Regions from separate parts of the Lysinibacillus sp. NPDC096212 genome, predicted to be linked through region 1. Evidence: riboswitches for the same ligand, from Rfam matches in the RefSeq annotation. Region 1 holds a riboswitch; each other region holds the start of a gene.
The links. A riboswitch is a leader RNA that binds a small molecule or an ion and turns the genes downstream of it on or off. The one in region 1 is predicted to bind cobalamin.
Positions count from the first base shown of each region.

Region 2: it holds a riboswitch for cobalamin, as region 1 does, so the genes downstream of both, ACIQ7T_RS22875 (hypothetical protein) here and metE (5-methyltetrahydropteroyltriglutamate--homocysteine S-methyltransferase) in region 1, are expected to answer to the same signal.
Region 3: it holds a riboswitch for cobalamin, as region 1 does, so the genes downstream of both, ACIQ7T_RS22085 (energy-coupling factor ABC transporter permease) here and metE (5-methyltetrahydropteroyltriglutamate--homocysteine S-methyltransferase) in region 1, are expected to answer to the same signal.

Region 1 covers NZ_JBIWFQ010000004.1:187,352-191,638, forward strand. Annotated here, with positions in the region: gene ACIQ7T_RS05830 (C40 family peptidase) at 1-227, opposite strand, end outside; gene ACIQ7T_RS05835 (VOC family protein) at 609-971, opposite strand; gene ACIQ7T_RS05840 (DUF5367 domain-containing protein) at 1,031-1,429, opposite strand; gene ACIQ7T_RS05845 (TetR/AcrR family transcriptional regulator) at 1,442-2,017, opposite strand; cobalamin riboswitch at 2,223-2,401, shown strand; gene metE (5-methyltetrahydropteroyltriglutamate--homocysteine S-methyltransferase) at 2,588-4,287, shown strand, end outside.
Region 2 covers NZ_JBIWFQ010000030.1:42,229-46,515, forward strand. Annotated here, with positions in the region: gene ACIQ7T_RS22870 (YjcZ family sporulation protein) at 22-141, shown strand; gene ACIQ7T_RS22875 (hypothetical protein) at 768-1,646, opposite strand; cobalamin riboswitch at 1,723-1,937, opposite strand; gene ACIQ7T_RS22880 (amidase family protein) at 2,032-3,504, opposite strand; gene ACIQ7T_RS22885 (hypothetical protein) at 3,708-4,287, shown strand, end outside.
Region 3 covers NZ_JBIWFQ010000028.1:57,156-61,442, forward strand. Annotated here, with positions in the region: gene cbiQ (cobalt ECF transporter T component CbiQ) at 1-460, opposite strand, end outside; gene ACIQ7T_RS22080 (energy-coupling factor ABC transporter substrate-binding protein) at 466-738, opposite strand; gene ACIQ7T_RS22085 (energy-coupling factor ABC transporter permease) at 740-1,486, opposite strand; cobalamin riboswitch at 1,626-1,810, opposite strand; cobalamin riboswitch at 2,040-2,222, shown strand; gene ACIQ7T_RS22090 ((2Fe-2S) ferredoxin domain-containing protein) at 2,361-2,732, shown strand; gene cobJ (precorrin-3B C(17)-methyltransferase) at 2,737-4,287, shown strand, end outside.

The sequences.
Region 1 (4,287 bases):
TAAGGATATGTAGCCTTGTATTCTGTATTACTATATGTCGCCTTACCAATTAAGCTTTTTCCAGCTTGAATTAGTTGATCCGCTTTCGTATTAACTGCTTGTGAGTTATTCAGGGCATTTGTTGTTGCAGCCTCTACTTCTATAGGTTGAACAGTTGGTTGTACCATCCCCACTGTGCTAAAACCTATCGTCAATGCTAATGTTGTTGATAAAAATCGTTTATTCATGTTGTTATTTCCTCCTGAAGCTATTGTTAGGATTAATCCTGATTTGGTTTGTCACTGGAATTAATCGTAGCATGAAAAAGTAGGGCTTCTTTGAGGTAATTGTTACCACGGTGGATGGGAAATTGCTGTAAACACCTGATATAAAAGGCTTCATCGCCTTAATTTACAGTTGTATTACAAATGTTTCAGTTGGCTGAAGTGTTTTTTAGTATCGAAAGAAGGAGGATGTCGATAAAATTCAGAAGTTGGGTGATAAAACGTGAAAGTTAGTCGATAAAATTCAAAAGTTGGGCGATAAAATGTAAAAGTACCCCGGCAAAATTAAAAAGTTGGAAGACATGCCAGTTGAATAGAAAATAATTTCTATTCAACTGTTTTCTTTTAGAATTCTTGAATCATCTCCACTCTATTACCGAATGGATCTCTAAATTCAAAGCGTTCAAAATGAGGAATAGGAACTGAGTCGAAAATTTCTATATGATGTTCGGCTAGTACCTTCTTCCAATGTTCGATATTTTCAACTTGATAGGCAATATGAGCCTTCGTCGTTAATCTATCAAAGCCATCCTCTGTACCTACATGTACCGCTCTATTGCCGACCTGTAACCAAAATCCACCTCGTCCTTTCAGCGAATCAGGCTTTTCAATTTCTTTTAGTCCTAATACTTGACAGTAAAAATGTCTTCCTTTTTCTTCCTCACCTTTTGGTATTGTTATTTGAACGTGATGTAAGCCTATAATCATTTTTTCTCCTCCTTTAATTCTAATCATTACTTACTTCTAGGATAATAATGTAAAATCCTTTAATTTGATGAATGAATAGTATTCTTTTTCACGAATGAAGCATTTGTAAAACCAGTAATGAGAATTAGGGAGTAAGCCCATAATAGCCATGAGGCGAAATATCGATCTAAGTCAGCCGATAAATTCGGGAAAATATTGTCGAAAACTAACAATACGACTGCATCGATGAGCATTCCAGGTAATACGATACAAATAGCAGCCAGTAACCGTTCTGTACCTTTTGTCTTTTTCAAAGAATAAATAGGTATTGTCGCTATCCAAACGATTGGAATAGCTAAAATGTAAGTAGCTATCATGAGGAAAGGTTCTTCAAGGGTAAAAAAGTAGTGCCCTACAAATCGAAATACGGCACTTGCTACAAGCCAAATCCCAAAACCCCAGCATAAAAAGAATCGCATAGTTTTCCTCCTCTAATTATTTTCTAGACGATGCAATGTCTGAAGGATTTTTTCTAATTGCTGATAGAAGACATCTACATCGAAATCGTCCCTCATCATCACTTGTAAGGCTAAGCCATCAATAAGGGCGTTGAAAAAAATGCTCCAAGTTTCCATCGACACGCCATCAATTGGTGATGTATCCCATAATTTATTTAAAATGTTACATAAATGTTCATTTTCAGCCGCTAAAATTTGTCCAATTTGCTGTCTAATAGTTGGGTTCGTAAAGCCGAAAACGATTAAGGTGAAAAATAATTTATGATAAAACGCATCATTTTCATATCGACTTTTTGCAGAGAAAAGTGCAGATTGAATCATTTCTCGATCAGTCATCAGAATCTCATTCCAGGAATTTTCACAGATGTCTTGGACAATTTCTAGAATGATTTGCTCTTTTGATTTGAAATGATAATAAATAGTTCCTTGTGTCACCCCAGCTTGCTCAGCAACAGCCTTTAAGGTGAATTTCTCAATCCCTTTTTCTACTAAACTTTGCTTGGCAGCCATTAATAAATCTGACTTTTCAATACCAGTAGGTTTTGCCATTTGTTTACACCTCCTTTGTTATTAGTTAGTTGGATAACTAACTATAAAATAACAGAATATCCCACTATTTACAAGTTTTTTTGGTAGCGGGGCTGCTAGTCTTCGATGATTCCATATGTTCGGAATAATAGCAGTATGAAGAATCAAACAAATCTGAAAATAAATCTACTTTTCAGAAAAATATATGTTATAGTAAAACATAATTAAATATTGTGTAAGAGTTGGTGCCGAATGAAAGTTTGGCTTAAAAGGGAAGTCGGTGTAAATCCGACGCTGTCCCGCAACTGTAAATCGGAGCAAATCACAATTGCCACTGGGAAACTGGGAAGGCTGTGAGGCGTGTTGATGAGAAGCCAGGAGACCTGCCAATATCTAGTACACACCAAATACCTACGTGGAAATAGGTGGTGAGATGTGACCATATCGGCCCTGTGCGACAATAAATCATGCGATATTTTGAAAGAATTTCGTATTGTTTCTTGATAGCTAATTTTGATATGCAATGACAGCCATTTTCCAAAAAAAAGGAGGGTGGCTTTTTTTTTATTTTGATTGATAGGAGAGATAAACATGACGTATACAAGTACTACAGTTGGTTATCCGTATATCGGAGAAGATCGTGAATGGAAAAAGGCTTTAGAGGCATTTTGGAAAAAGGAGCTTTCAGAGGATGAATTTTTACAGCATTTAAAGGATATTCGCCTAGCTCGAATAAACAAGCAGATTCGTCTCGGCATAGACATGATAACTGTCGGAGATTTCACACTCTATGACAGAATGTTGGATACGGCAATGATGTTTGGCTTAGTTCCAAAGCGCTTTGATTGGCAGGGAGACAAAGTTGATTTACAAACTTACTATGGGGTAGCTCGTGGTAGTAAAAAAGCCGTGGCTAGTGAAATGACAAAATGGTTTAATACAAACTATCATTATATTGTGCCAGAATATGAGGGACAACCTTTGCAATTAACAGAAAATAAAATATTGGCAGACTTTTTAGAGGCTAAGGAAGCGTTTGGTATTACAGCAAAACCTACATTGATTGGCCCATATACATTTTGTAAATTAACAAAAGGCTATGACAAACTATCGCAGATTACATTTATTTTAGCATTACTACCACTTTATACGCAGGTCTTAAAGGAGTTAGTGGATGCTGGTGTAGAGTGGATTCAATTAGAGGAGCCTGCTCTTGCCACAACACTAGATGAAGCGGAGGTTAAACTTGTTCAAGAAATTTATAGACAATTAGTTGCATCAGTACCCGAGGTTAACATTATGCTACAAACATATTTTGAGTCATTATCGGCATACGAGTCAATTGTGACACTTCCGGTTCAAGGAATTGGGTTAGACTTTGTGCATGGCTATGGCGAAAATATGGAGGCATTACGTCAATTTGGCTTCCCACAAGATAAAGTATTAGCGGCCGGTATTATAAATGGACGAGATATTTGGCGCTCCAATCTAGCAGAGGCTAGCTCAACTATTAAAGCTATTGAACAGCTAAGTGGTGCTAAAGAAATATGGATTCAATCTTCGTGTAACTTACAGCATGTTCCAATTACAACTACTCTCGAAACAAAGCTCGATCCAGTTCTAAAAAATGCCCTTTCTTTTGCAGATGAAAAATTAGTTGAAATCAATGAAATAACAAAATACTTACAAGGCACAGGAAGCCCCTCAAATCAAAAAACATCTGAAAGTATGAAGGCGATTGAAGCGTTGAAAAATCACCCGGCTCGTCAAAATAGAAGTATTCAACAAGCCATTAAAGCAGTGTCAGCACAAGATTTTGAACGCCAGAGTGAATTTAAAACACGTCAAAAGGTTCAACAACAAGCCTTGCAATTACCGCTGTTCCCAACTACAACAATTGGGAGCTTTCCGCAATCAGACGAAGTCAAACGTACACGAAGTGCATGGCGAAAGAAACAACTATCTGATGAGGATTATGCAGCGTTTGTCGAACAAGAGACAAAACGTTGGATCACTATTCAAGAGGAATTAGATATCGACGTTTTGGTACACGGTGAATTTGAGCGCACAGATATGGTTGAATATTTCGGGGAAAAACTTACTGGTTTTGCATTTACGGAGAAAGCATGGGTTGTATCATATGGCTCTCGCTGTGTGAAGCCACCAATTATTTATGGTGACGTTGCATGGGAAGCACCGATGACAGTTAAAGAAACAGCCTATGCCCAAAGCCAAACGAATCGTTATGTAAAGGGAATGCTCACAGGTCCTGTGACAATTTTAAATTGGTC
Region 2 (4,287 bases), on a different contig from region 1:
TATAGAAAGGAGGGATATTGTATGGAATACTGCGGAGAATTTCGCGAAGAGCGTCGCGAACGAAACCCATTCGCTTTTGTCGTTGTTCTGTTCATTCTTCTAATTATTGTCGGCGCTACTTTCATGAATAGAGGTTATTAATACCCTATATCTCCTAAAATTCTCATAACTATTGTAAGGTAATACTAATTTAACCTTACACCTCCAAATCTTTACTAAGGGTCACTATCCTCCGGGTGATCCTTTTAAATTCTCCTCTTTCAATTTCATACTCAACCGCCTAAGGCATAATAAAAAGCCACACCTTGTTAGATGTGACCTTTATGTATTTATAATTATATGCGAATATATACCTTACCATCTAAATCTACAGTCACTGATGTAATATTTAACGATTTTCCGTCTACAAATATATTCCTTGTTTGAATGATTTATTGAATTGTTTCATACGGTAATTAATATTCTTTACTATTATAGACTAATATAAGTTCCATCTAGTCACCTCCCATATACCAATAATTGTAATACATTACACTTAACTAATCAGTAATAGGATTTTGCTATACATACCACTTATTCGCCTTCATTCCCTGTACGGATAATGCTCCTGCAATAACTAGATTATCGTGATTTTTTTCTGTATTTCCTCGCTTATTACCTAACTTTCCATGTGTCTCTTCAAACATTTGCATCTGCTGTAAAGTCTGAATAACATAATATATTCCAGTTCTTATTAGTTTTTAACTCGGATTGTAGATACTCTTTTATTATTTCGTTATCCTCTTTCTCATTTTCACAGGTGTTAGGTGCTCCCACTCTTTATATAGTTGCTTTTTCGAAAGTATCTTCCAAGGATTAAACATCGTTTGTCCATGCTTATTAAAATATAGTTCTTCACCAATATGATAAGCTGCATGTTGAATAATACCATTTTCATCCTTCCAAATCACAATGTCGCCTTGTTGTATCCCTTCACCTAGGACCTCTTCATAGTTATACTGACTTAATTTTTCAAGAAATGTTTTTTGATATATCCATTCATAAATAAACCACTTTTGTTTCCCTTTTGAAATTGCAAACAAAACCGCTGCTAAACAATTTGCACCTTGACGATGCCCAAAAGTATTAGCAAATTGCTGTAGAAAACTAGGTAATGATTTTGGAGGTTCCTCACATTCTCCCTTATCCCACCATTCATAAACCATTGTTGTAAGTAACTGTTCTTTAAATGATTCGTCAAGACCTTCCCACATTGAACGCTGTATGATAACGTGCCCATTCTGTACATAACTCGAAGGTACTTTTTCTATCTCCTTTATAAATTTAACGGGGAGTACAAGCCCTCTTTCACATTGCACTTGAAAACTTAAAATCAATTGTTGGTCCTCTTTCGATTTGCTCTCAATCCATTCTTTTTCAGCAATAATTACATATTGTGCGTTCTTTATATTCCAGTATTCATAACTATTAACATAATTTAAATGCTGATATGTGCTGTGAGTATAAAACTCATCTATGGGCATTAACAATACATCTGTAAAGTCAATTTCATTAAGATGTTCTTCTGATAGAAAAAATAAATCTCTTTCAGGGACATAACTTTTCATCCATGACAGTAAGACTTTTTTTGTCGGTTTAATTATCATTATGTATTTCCCCCAACTTGAATTTTTTGCTTATTGTTTGAATAACTCTACTTGAACTTCTTCTATAACATGCCAAGGCCATTCAGAATCACTGGCTTTTGGGTCACTCACTTTCAACGCAAAAAAAGAACGACCAACAAACGAATTGAAACGTTGTTGATCGAGTTTATTAAAAGAATGAAACGTTTTTTATACTTTATGAATTTACAGGTGCGGGACAGTGTCGGATTTGCACCGACTTCCCTTTTCAGTAAATTGCACGCAATTTACACCTATTACTCTACGCTATTCAGTTGTCAATAAACTGGAAAATACTAGATTTCTTTCCGTTAATAGTAAAGTACAGTATTTTTAAAGTCAATTGAGGCAATTAGATATTTTAAAACTACTCACTCAACTTCGGTGCTTTTCGTAGTTTAGTTGCTTGTTCGAATGAAAATGCAAGTTTTATTAGAACATCTTCACTAAATGCAGTTCCTGCGAATGTTATGCCAAACGGTCTCCCAGTTTTCATATACCCTGCTGGGACGGCAATAGACGGATAACCAGCTTTTGCACTAATTGTCGAACCTATATATGATGGAAAGATAATCGCATCCAATTCATATTTTTTTAATGTATAATCGATTCCTTGTTCTTGAGAAAAATACAAATCCTCTAGTTTTGCATTTAAATAGTCAGAGTCTCTTAATGTGTTCGATAGTTTCTCTCTCAATTCCAATTTATCCTGACCATATTTTAACGACTTTCCTTTTGAACGTTTATTAAATTGAATTAACTCAGAGATAGAATGCACAGGCATGTGGGAAGGTAGATTTACAAGGAAATTATTTAAACTATGCTTTAATTCGTATTGTGGTACTCCCCATTTCCAGTCTCTATGAAAAGAAGGGATTTCGATGCCTTCAATAATATCGGCTCCTTGATCTCTTAAAACCTGAATTGCATTATTAAAAAGTGTTTCATCATATTCCTCTGAGTCATAATAAGCTTTTGAGGCATTATTATAAACACCAATTCTAGCGCCATTTAATCCTGTGGCCTCTAAAAAAGGGGTGTAATCCTTATATAACCTTCTTTCACTTTTATATGTAGCGACGTCGTCTTGATCTACTCCTGTTAACACGCCCAATAAAATAGCTGCATCTGTTACTGTTCTAGCCATTGGCCCTGCTGTGTCTTGAGAGTATGTAAACGGAATAATGCCCTGTCGACTAATGAGCCCAACAGTCGGTTTTATGCCAACTACTGAATTTGTAATAGCTGGACTTAAAATCGAGGCGTCTGTCTCAGTTCCAATTGATAAAACTGAAAAGTTCGATGCAACTGCTACCGCTGACCCTGAGCTAGATCCTCCCACATAAAGTTCTGGATCGCCATAAGGATTTAGTGTTTGGCCACCTCGAGAACTATAACCCGCCCACATCGTACTCGACATAGCGTTTGCTAATTCAGTCATATTTGCTTTCCCTAAAATAACAGCCCCTGCTTCACGAAGCTTTTTTACTAGAAATGCATCCTGCTTAGCTAAATAATTTTCCAATGCTATTACGCCTGCACTAGTGTGCATAAAATCTTTCGTTTCGATATTATCTTTTAAAACTACCGGAATTCCGTGTAAAGGCCCTCTAGCCCCTTTTGTTAGTCTTTCCTCATCTAATGCTTCAGCAATAAATATCGCTTCAGGATTAATTTCAAGCATAGAATTAATTTTCTGTCCGCCTTGATCATACTTAGCAATTCTGTGCAAATAATACATAGTTAATTCTTTTGATGTTATATCACCTTGTACCATAGCTGTTTGAATATCGATTACTGACAATTCTTCTTTAAGAAAACTATTAAAATTTATACCCATTTTCAAATCCCCCCCTCTTTCAATATTATACCAAAAAGGGAAACTTGTGCTTAAATTGTTTTTTTAACTATTGAAATTTCAAAGTTCATTCCCTCAGGCTCGTTACTTCATATATTTTCTGCCCCAGTATTTGTAAATGTGTTATAGTTTAAATAAATAACTAATTATTCTGTTATTTAATTCGTTTTTGTGAGGTGAAGATATTGAAAAAATATATATTTGCAGGAGCTTTACTGGGAATTTTCTTTTTAACAGGGTGTGTAAATGAAAAAACAGAAAATGTAAAATCATCCAAACCATCGACCGATGAACAAACAGTAGAAAAAGAAAAAATCGTAGCTCCAACTCCTTTAAATTTAACGCAGGAACAAAAAGAAAAGTATTACAAGGAATATATTTCTCTTGTAGAGAAAGTGAACGAAGAATATCATGAAAACTTTGAAATAGAACCTATATCAAATTTTACTGATGAATACTGGGTTGAGGGTAGTGATTTTAAAAAGATGTTAAAAGAAAGAGTAGATGCTTCATTTATCGTGTTAAAAAATAATGATGCGTATGCTCCAACTTCAGTACCGAAAACAGTGGAAATACATACAGGTTCAAAGGTTGCTATTATTAGTTTTGAAGGCTCTTTTGATACACAGTTAAATTCAAATACAACTGAAAGTAGGCAGTTGTTTTCAGCTATGAACTCTCTATCTTCGAAAATTGAAAATGGTAGTGGTAACTGGATCCAAAAAGGATACAAATATACAATTGATGCTGATGGTCGCTCTTATA
Region 3 (4,287 bases), on a different contig from region 1:
GAGTTGGGAGTCGCCATTGTCGTAAGACGTAACAAATAGATTGGACTGATGTTGTGAGAATTAAAAAATACAAACAGCTAATGCTGCCAAGGACGATGAAAAAAAGCTGCTGCGCTGTTACTAGGCTTGCACTGCTGACAAAAATTGTCCAATTATGAAGAGAAAATGACCAAATGTTTGAAGGAAGCCTGTTTGTCGCTGGCGCGATAGAAATTAAAATGGATACTAAACTTGATAGTAAAAAAAATCCAGGTAGCAACAATAACTTTGCGTAATATTTAGCAGGGATTTTTGCGCCTAAAATGATAAAAGCACTCATCACAATAAATGTAATGAGTGAAATTCGTTCATCTCTCATGATAAGCGACAATAAAAGCAGTCCAAGGGATAACGTCATTTTTTCTAGCGGATGAACAGACGCTAGTTTATTCAAATAAGCATACTTATCAATGAGTAACATAGCGTTTAACCTTCTTTATGTTTGCCGCGCATTAAGCCGATGAAATACCCGATGAAACCAGCACCGATAGCAGCTTGTAGTGCGAATAATAAGCTTTCAATTTCACCACTTGGTGGTTCCCATAAGCTTTCAAACCATGGCTCGTAGCTAGCATCTATTTCACTAATTGCTGCTTCCGCTTCGCCATCAGCCCCTTCGAATTCAGCACCTTTTTGAATAAACAGGGGAACGATTGCTAACAACACAACAATGGCGATGAGCAGTAAGTTTTTTTTCATTTTAGTGAGCCTCCTTTGCAGAGAACACACGTAGAGCTTTTAGTTCACTCACATTGTATTTTTTCAGAAAGTTCATAACGATCACTGTTAAAATTCCTTCACTAACAGCAAGAGGAATTTGTGTTAACGCAAAAATACCAGCAAATTTAGTGAATGAAGCCATAAAGCCTCCGACCTCAGAAGGGAAGGCAAGAGCTAATTGGACAGAAGTGACAATATATGTACCTAAGTCACCAAGCATTGCTGCTAAAAAGACAGCAATGGAAAAGGATAGTCCCAATTTTTGTGAGCCCTTAAATACATAGTAGGCGATAATAGGACCCATAATTGCCATAGAAAAAGTGTTTGCCCCTAATGTTGTAAGCCCACCATGCGCTAACAGTAAAGATTGGAATAATAATACGATTGTCCCGATAACACTCATCGCTAATGGTCCAAAAAGAACTGTTCCAAGTCCAACACCTGTAGGATGCGAGCAACTTCCTGTTACAGAAGGGATTTTTAAGGCAGAAAGTACAAAGGCAAAGGCACCCGAAAGCCCTAATATCATTTTTGTTTCAGGATTTTCATCAATGGTTTTACGAATAGAACGTAATCCTAAAATAATAAATGGAATCGAAATGACCCACCAAAAAATCGCCCATTCGATTGGCAAAAAGCCCTCCATTATATGCATCGCAAATGCACGATTTGGTACGAATAAAAATGCCAATAAAAAATAACTAAGCTTCCAACCTGAAAATTTCAAAAATCTCTCCTCCTTACATTAAAATTTTTAGAAAAAGTATGCGAAAAAAAGCACTTCTCCGATAGTGGAAAAGTGCATAGCTAAAAAAGCAAATAAAATTCTAATCTGCTAAGCCGCACACCCATCCTCGTAGGTTGAAACGATCACATATTTTTCGGCAGGTCTCCTGGCTTTAGTTCAACGTTTTATAGGCCTTCCCATCCTTTGGACAGTGACATTATCTATAAAACTCCCTAATACAGTGGCGGGACCGCGCCGGACTTAAACCGGCTTCCCTTTTAAGCGAAATGCTGAACATTTCACACCGAAAAAAAGATGAAGTTGTGAGATTTCACGACAAAGTGTAACACGAATTTCCATATATATGCTATCCCTTTTGTGAAAAAATTTTAAATTGGGTGTCTATGTCGAAAATTTAGATAAATAGAAAATGGATGTCGCATTTTTCTATGGAATTTTAAAAAAATTGTCACAAATTAAGAAAGAAATATTGAAATTTTAAAAAAATAAGCTATGATAGAAACAGTTTTCAATTACAAAAAAACCATATAATTCATATAAAACATCCATAAGTGCTTGAATATTCAAGATAATAGGGAAATCGGTGAAAGTCCGATACAGCCCCCGCTACTGTAATAGCTGATGAAATCGCGGATGCCACTAGTGAAAACTTAGGAAGGCGCGAAAGTAAAAGGAAGCTTAAGTCAGGAAACCTGCTTATGTGATGATGCAAGCAAACTTTTCGGAGGGAGAAGTTGAAGCGAAAGCGAGTACCAGTATATATTCGTTTTTATTTGGCTTCTACTAAACCTTTACTCTTCGTCTAGAGTAAAGGTTTTTCTTTTTCCTAAAAGCATATGAGGGGAGAACGACTATGACAACTTGGAATTTAGAGGGGATGAAAACACATCTTTTTATTTGCAATGGTAGTAGTTGTATGAAAAAAGATGCTGAGGACATTACACAGGCAATTCGTGATGAAATACAGTTACTGGAGCTTGATAAGGAGATACATACAACAAGGACCCGCTGTAATGGCAGGTGTAAGGATGCTTGTGTTGTCATTGCATATCCTCAGGGCAATTGGTACCGAGTGCCAACGAAGGAGCATGCGAGAGTACTTGTACAAGATTTAAATCATGAAGCGTTACATAATGAGCATGTTTTTACATTGCGTGAAGGTTCGTTGCAGCGTACAGCACAAACAACAGCCATTAAAGGCATTGAAAAGGTGAAAGAGGGGTAACAAAATGGCTCAAAAAGGTAAGATTTTCGTAGTTGGCTTTGGCCCTGGAGACTTTAAACATATTACGACTCGTGCTGTGGAGGCACTACAACAAAGTCATATGATTATAGGCTATAAAACTTATGTTGAACTGATTCAGGATTTAGTTAGTGCAAAGTCGATTATTAGTACTGGTATGACAGAGGAAGTTTCACGTGCGCAAGAAGCGGTGCGTCAAGCAGAGGCTGGAAGTATCGTATCGGTCATTTCCAGTGGGGATGCCGGGGTTTATGGAATGGCAGGATTAGTGTATGAGGTATTAATCGAGCTAGGCTGGACAGAAGCAACTGGTATCGAGGTAGAAATTGTTCCAGGTATTTCAGCTATTAATTCATGTGCCAGTTTACTAGGTGCTCCCATTATGCATGACGCCTGTACCATTAGTTTAAGTGACCACTTAACACCTTGGAATTTAATTGCAAAACGAGTAGAAGCAGCAGCAATGGCGGATTTTGTTATTGCTCTTTATAACCCGAAAAGTGGACGTCGTACGAGACAAATTGTAGAGGCACAACGAATTTTATTGGAATATCGTTCGCCAGATACACCAGTTGGACTTGTGAAAAGCGCGTATCGTGACCGTCAGGAAATAACGATGACTACTTTAGCAGAAATGCTTGAACATGATATCGGCATGTTAACAACGGTTATTATCGGGAATTCAACAACATTCTTCTACGACAATAAAATGATTACGCCACGTGGTTATCAGCGTAAATATACACTTGGTGAGGAAAAACAACCGTTACGACCACATCAACGACTTAAAGAAGAAAATGAACCATGGGCGATGAATCAAGAAACAGGAGCAGCACGTAATGATTTTGCGACAGATCCTAATGCCAATCGTATTAAGCCCAGTTTAGCCATAACACCACAACAAAAGCCTAAAAAATCGTCACTTGAAATGGCGACAGCTGCTCTTACTATGGTAAAGGGAACAAGCGCGGTGAAAGTAACACCTAAGCGTGTTCAACAAAAAATCGAATCTATTTTTGAATTAGCGGTTAGTCCTGGGGTTGCCAATAAGTTCTTTAGTCCTCAACAAATGATGACGTTGGCTGAGGTAGTTGGTGAGGAAGGAACGATGGAGTATACACCAGACCATCAAATTCATTTGAAAGTTCCAACGTCCGAGCCTGAAGAGGTTACCGCAAAGCTTCGTGAAGTTGGCTTTTTACTAGCACCAATTGGTGACGTGCTATCGTTAAAGGCTTGTGACTTCTGTTATGGAGAAAAGTTCGATTCGATTCCATATGCGGAAGAAATTCAAGAAAAGCTTGGTGGTATGTCGTTACCGAAAACATTAAATATCGGCTTTAACGGCTGCGGTATGGCATGTTATCGAGCAGTATTTGATGATATTGGCATTGTTTATCGTAAAAGTAAATTTGATGTTTTTATTGGTGCCAAGCCGGTTGGTCGTACAGCACATGCGGCCCAGCCAGTTGTTGAGGGATTAGAGCCTGAACAGCTCATCCCACTTATTACCGATATTATCGAAGAATATAAAGCA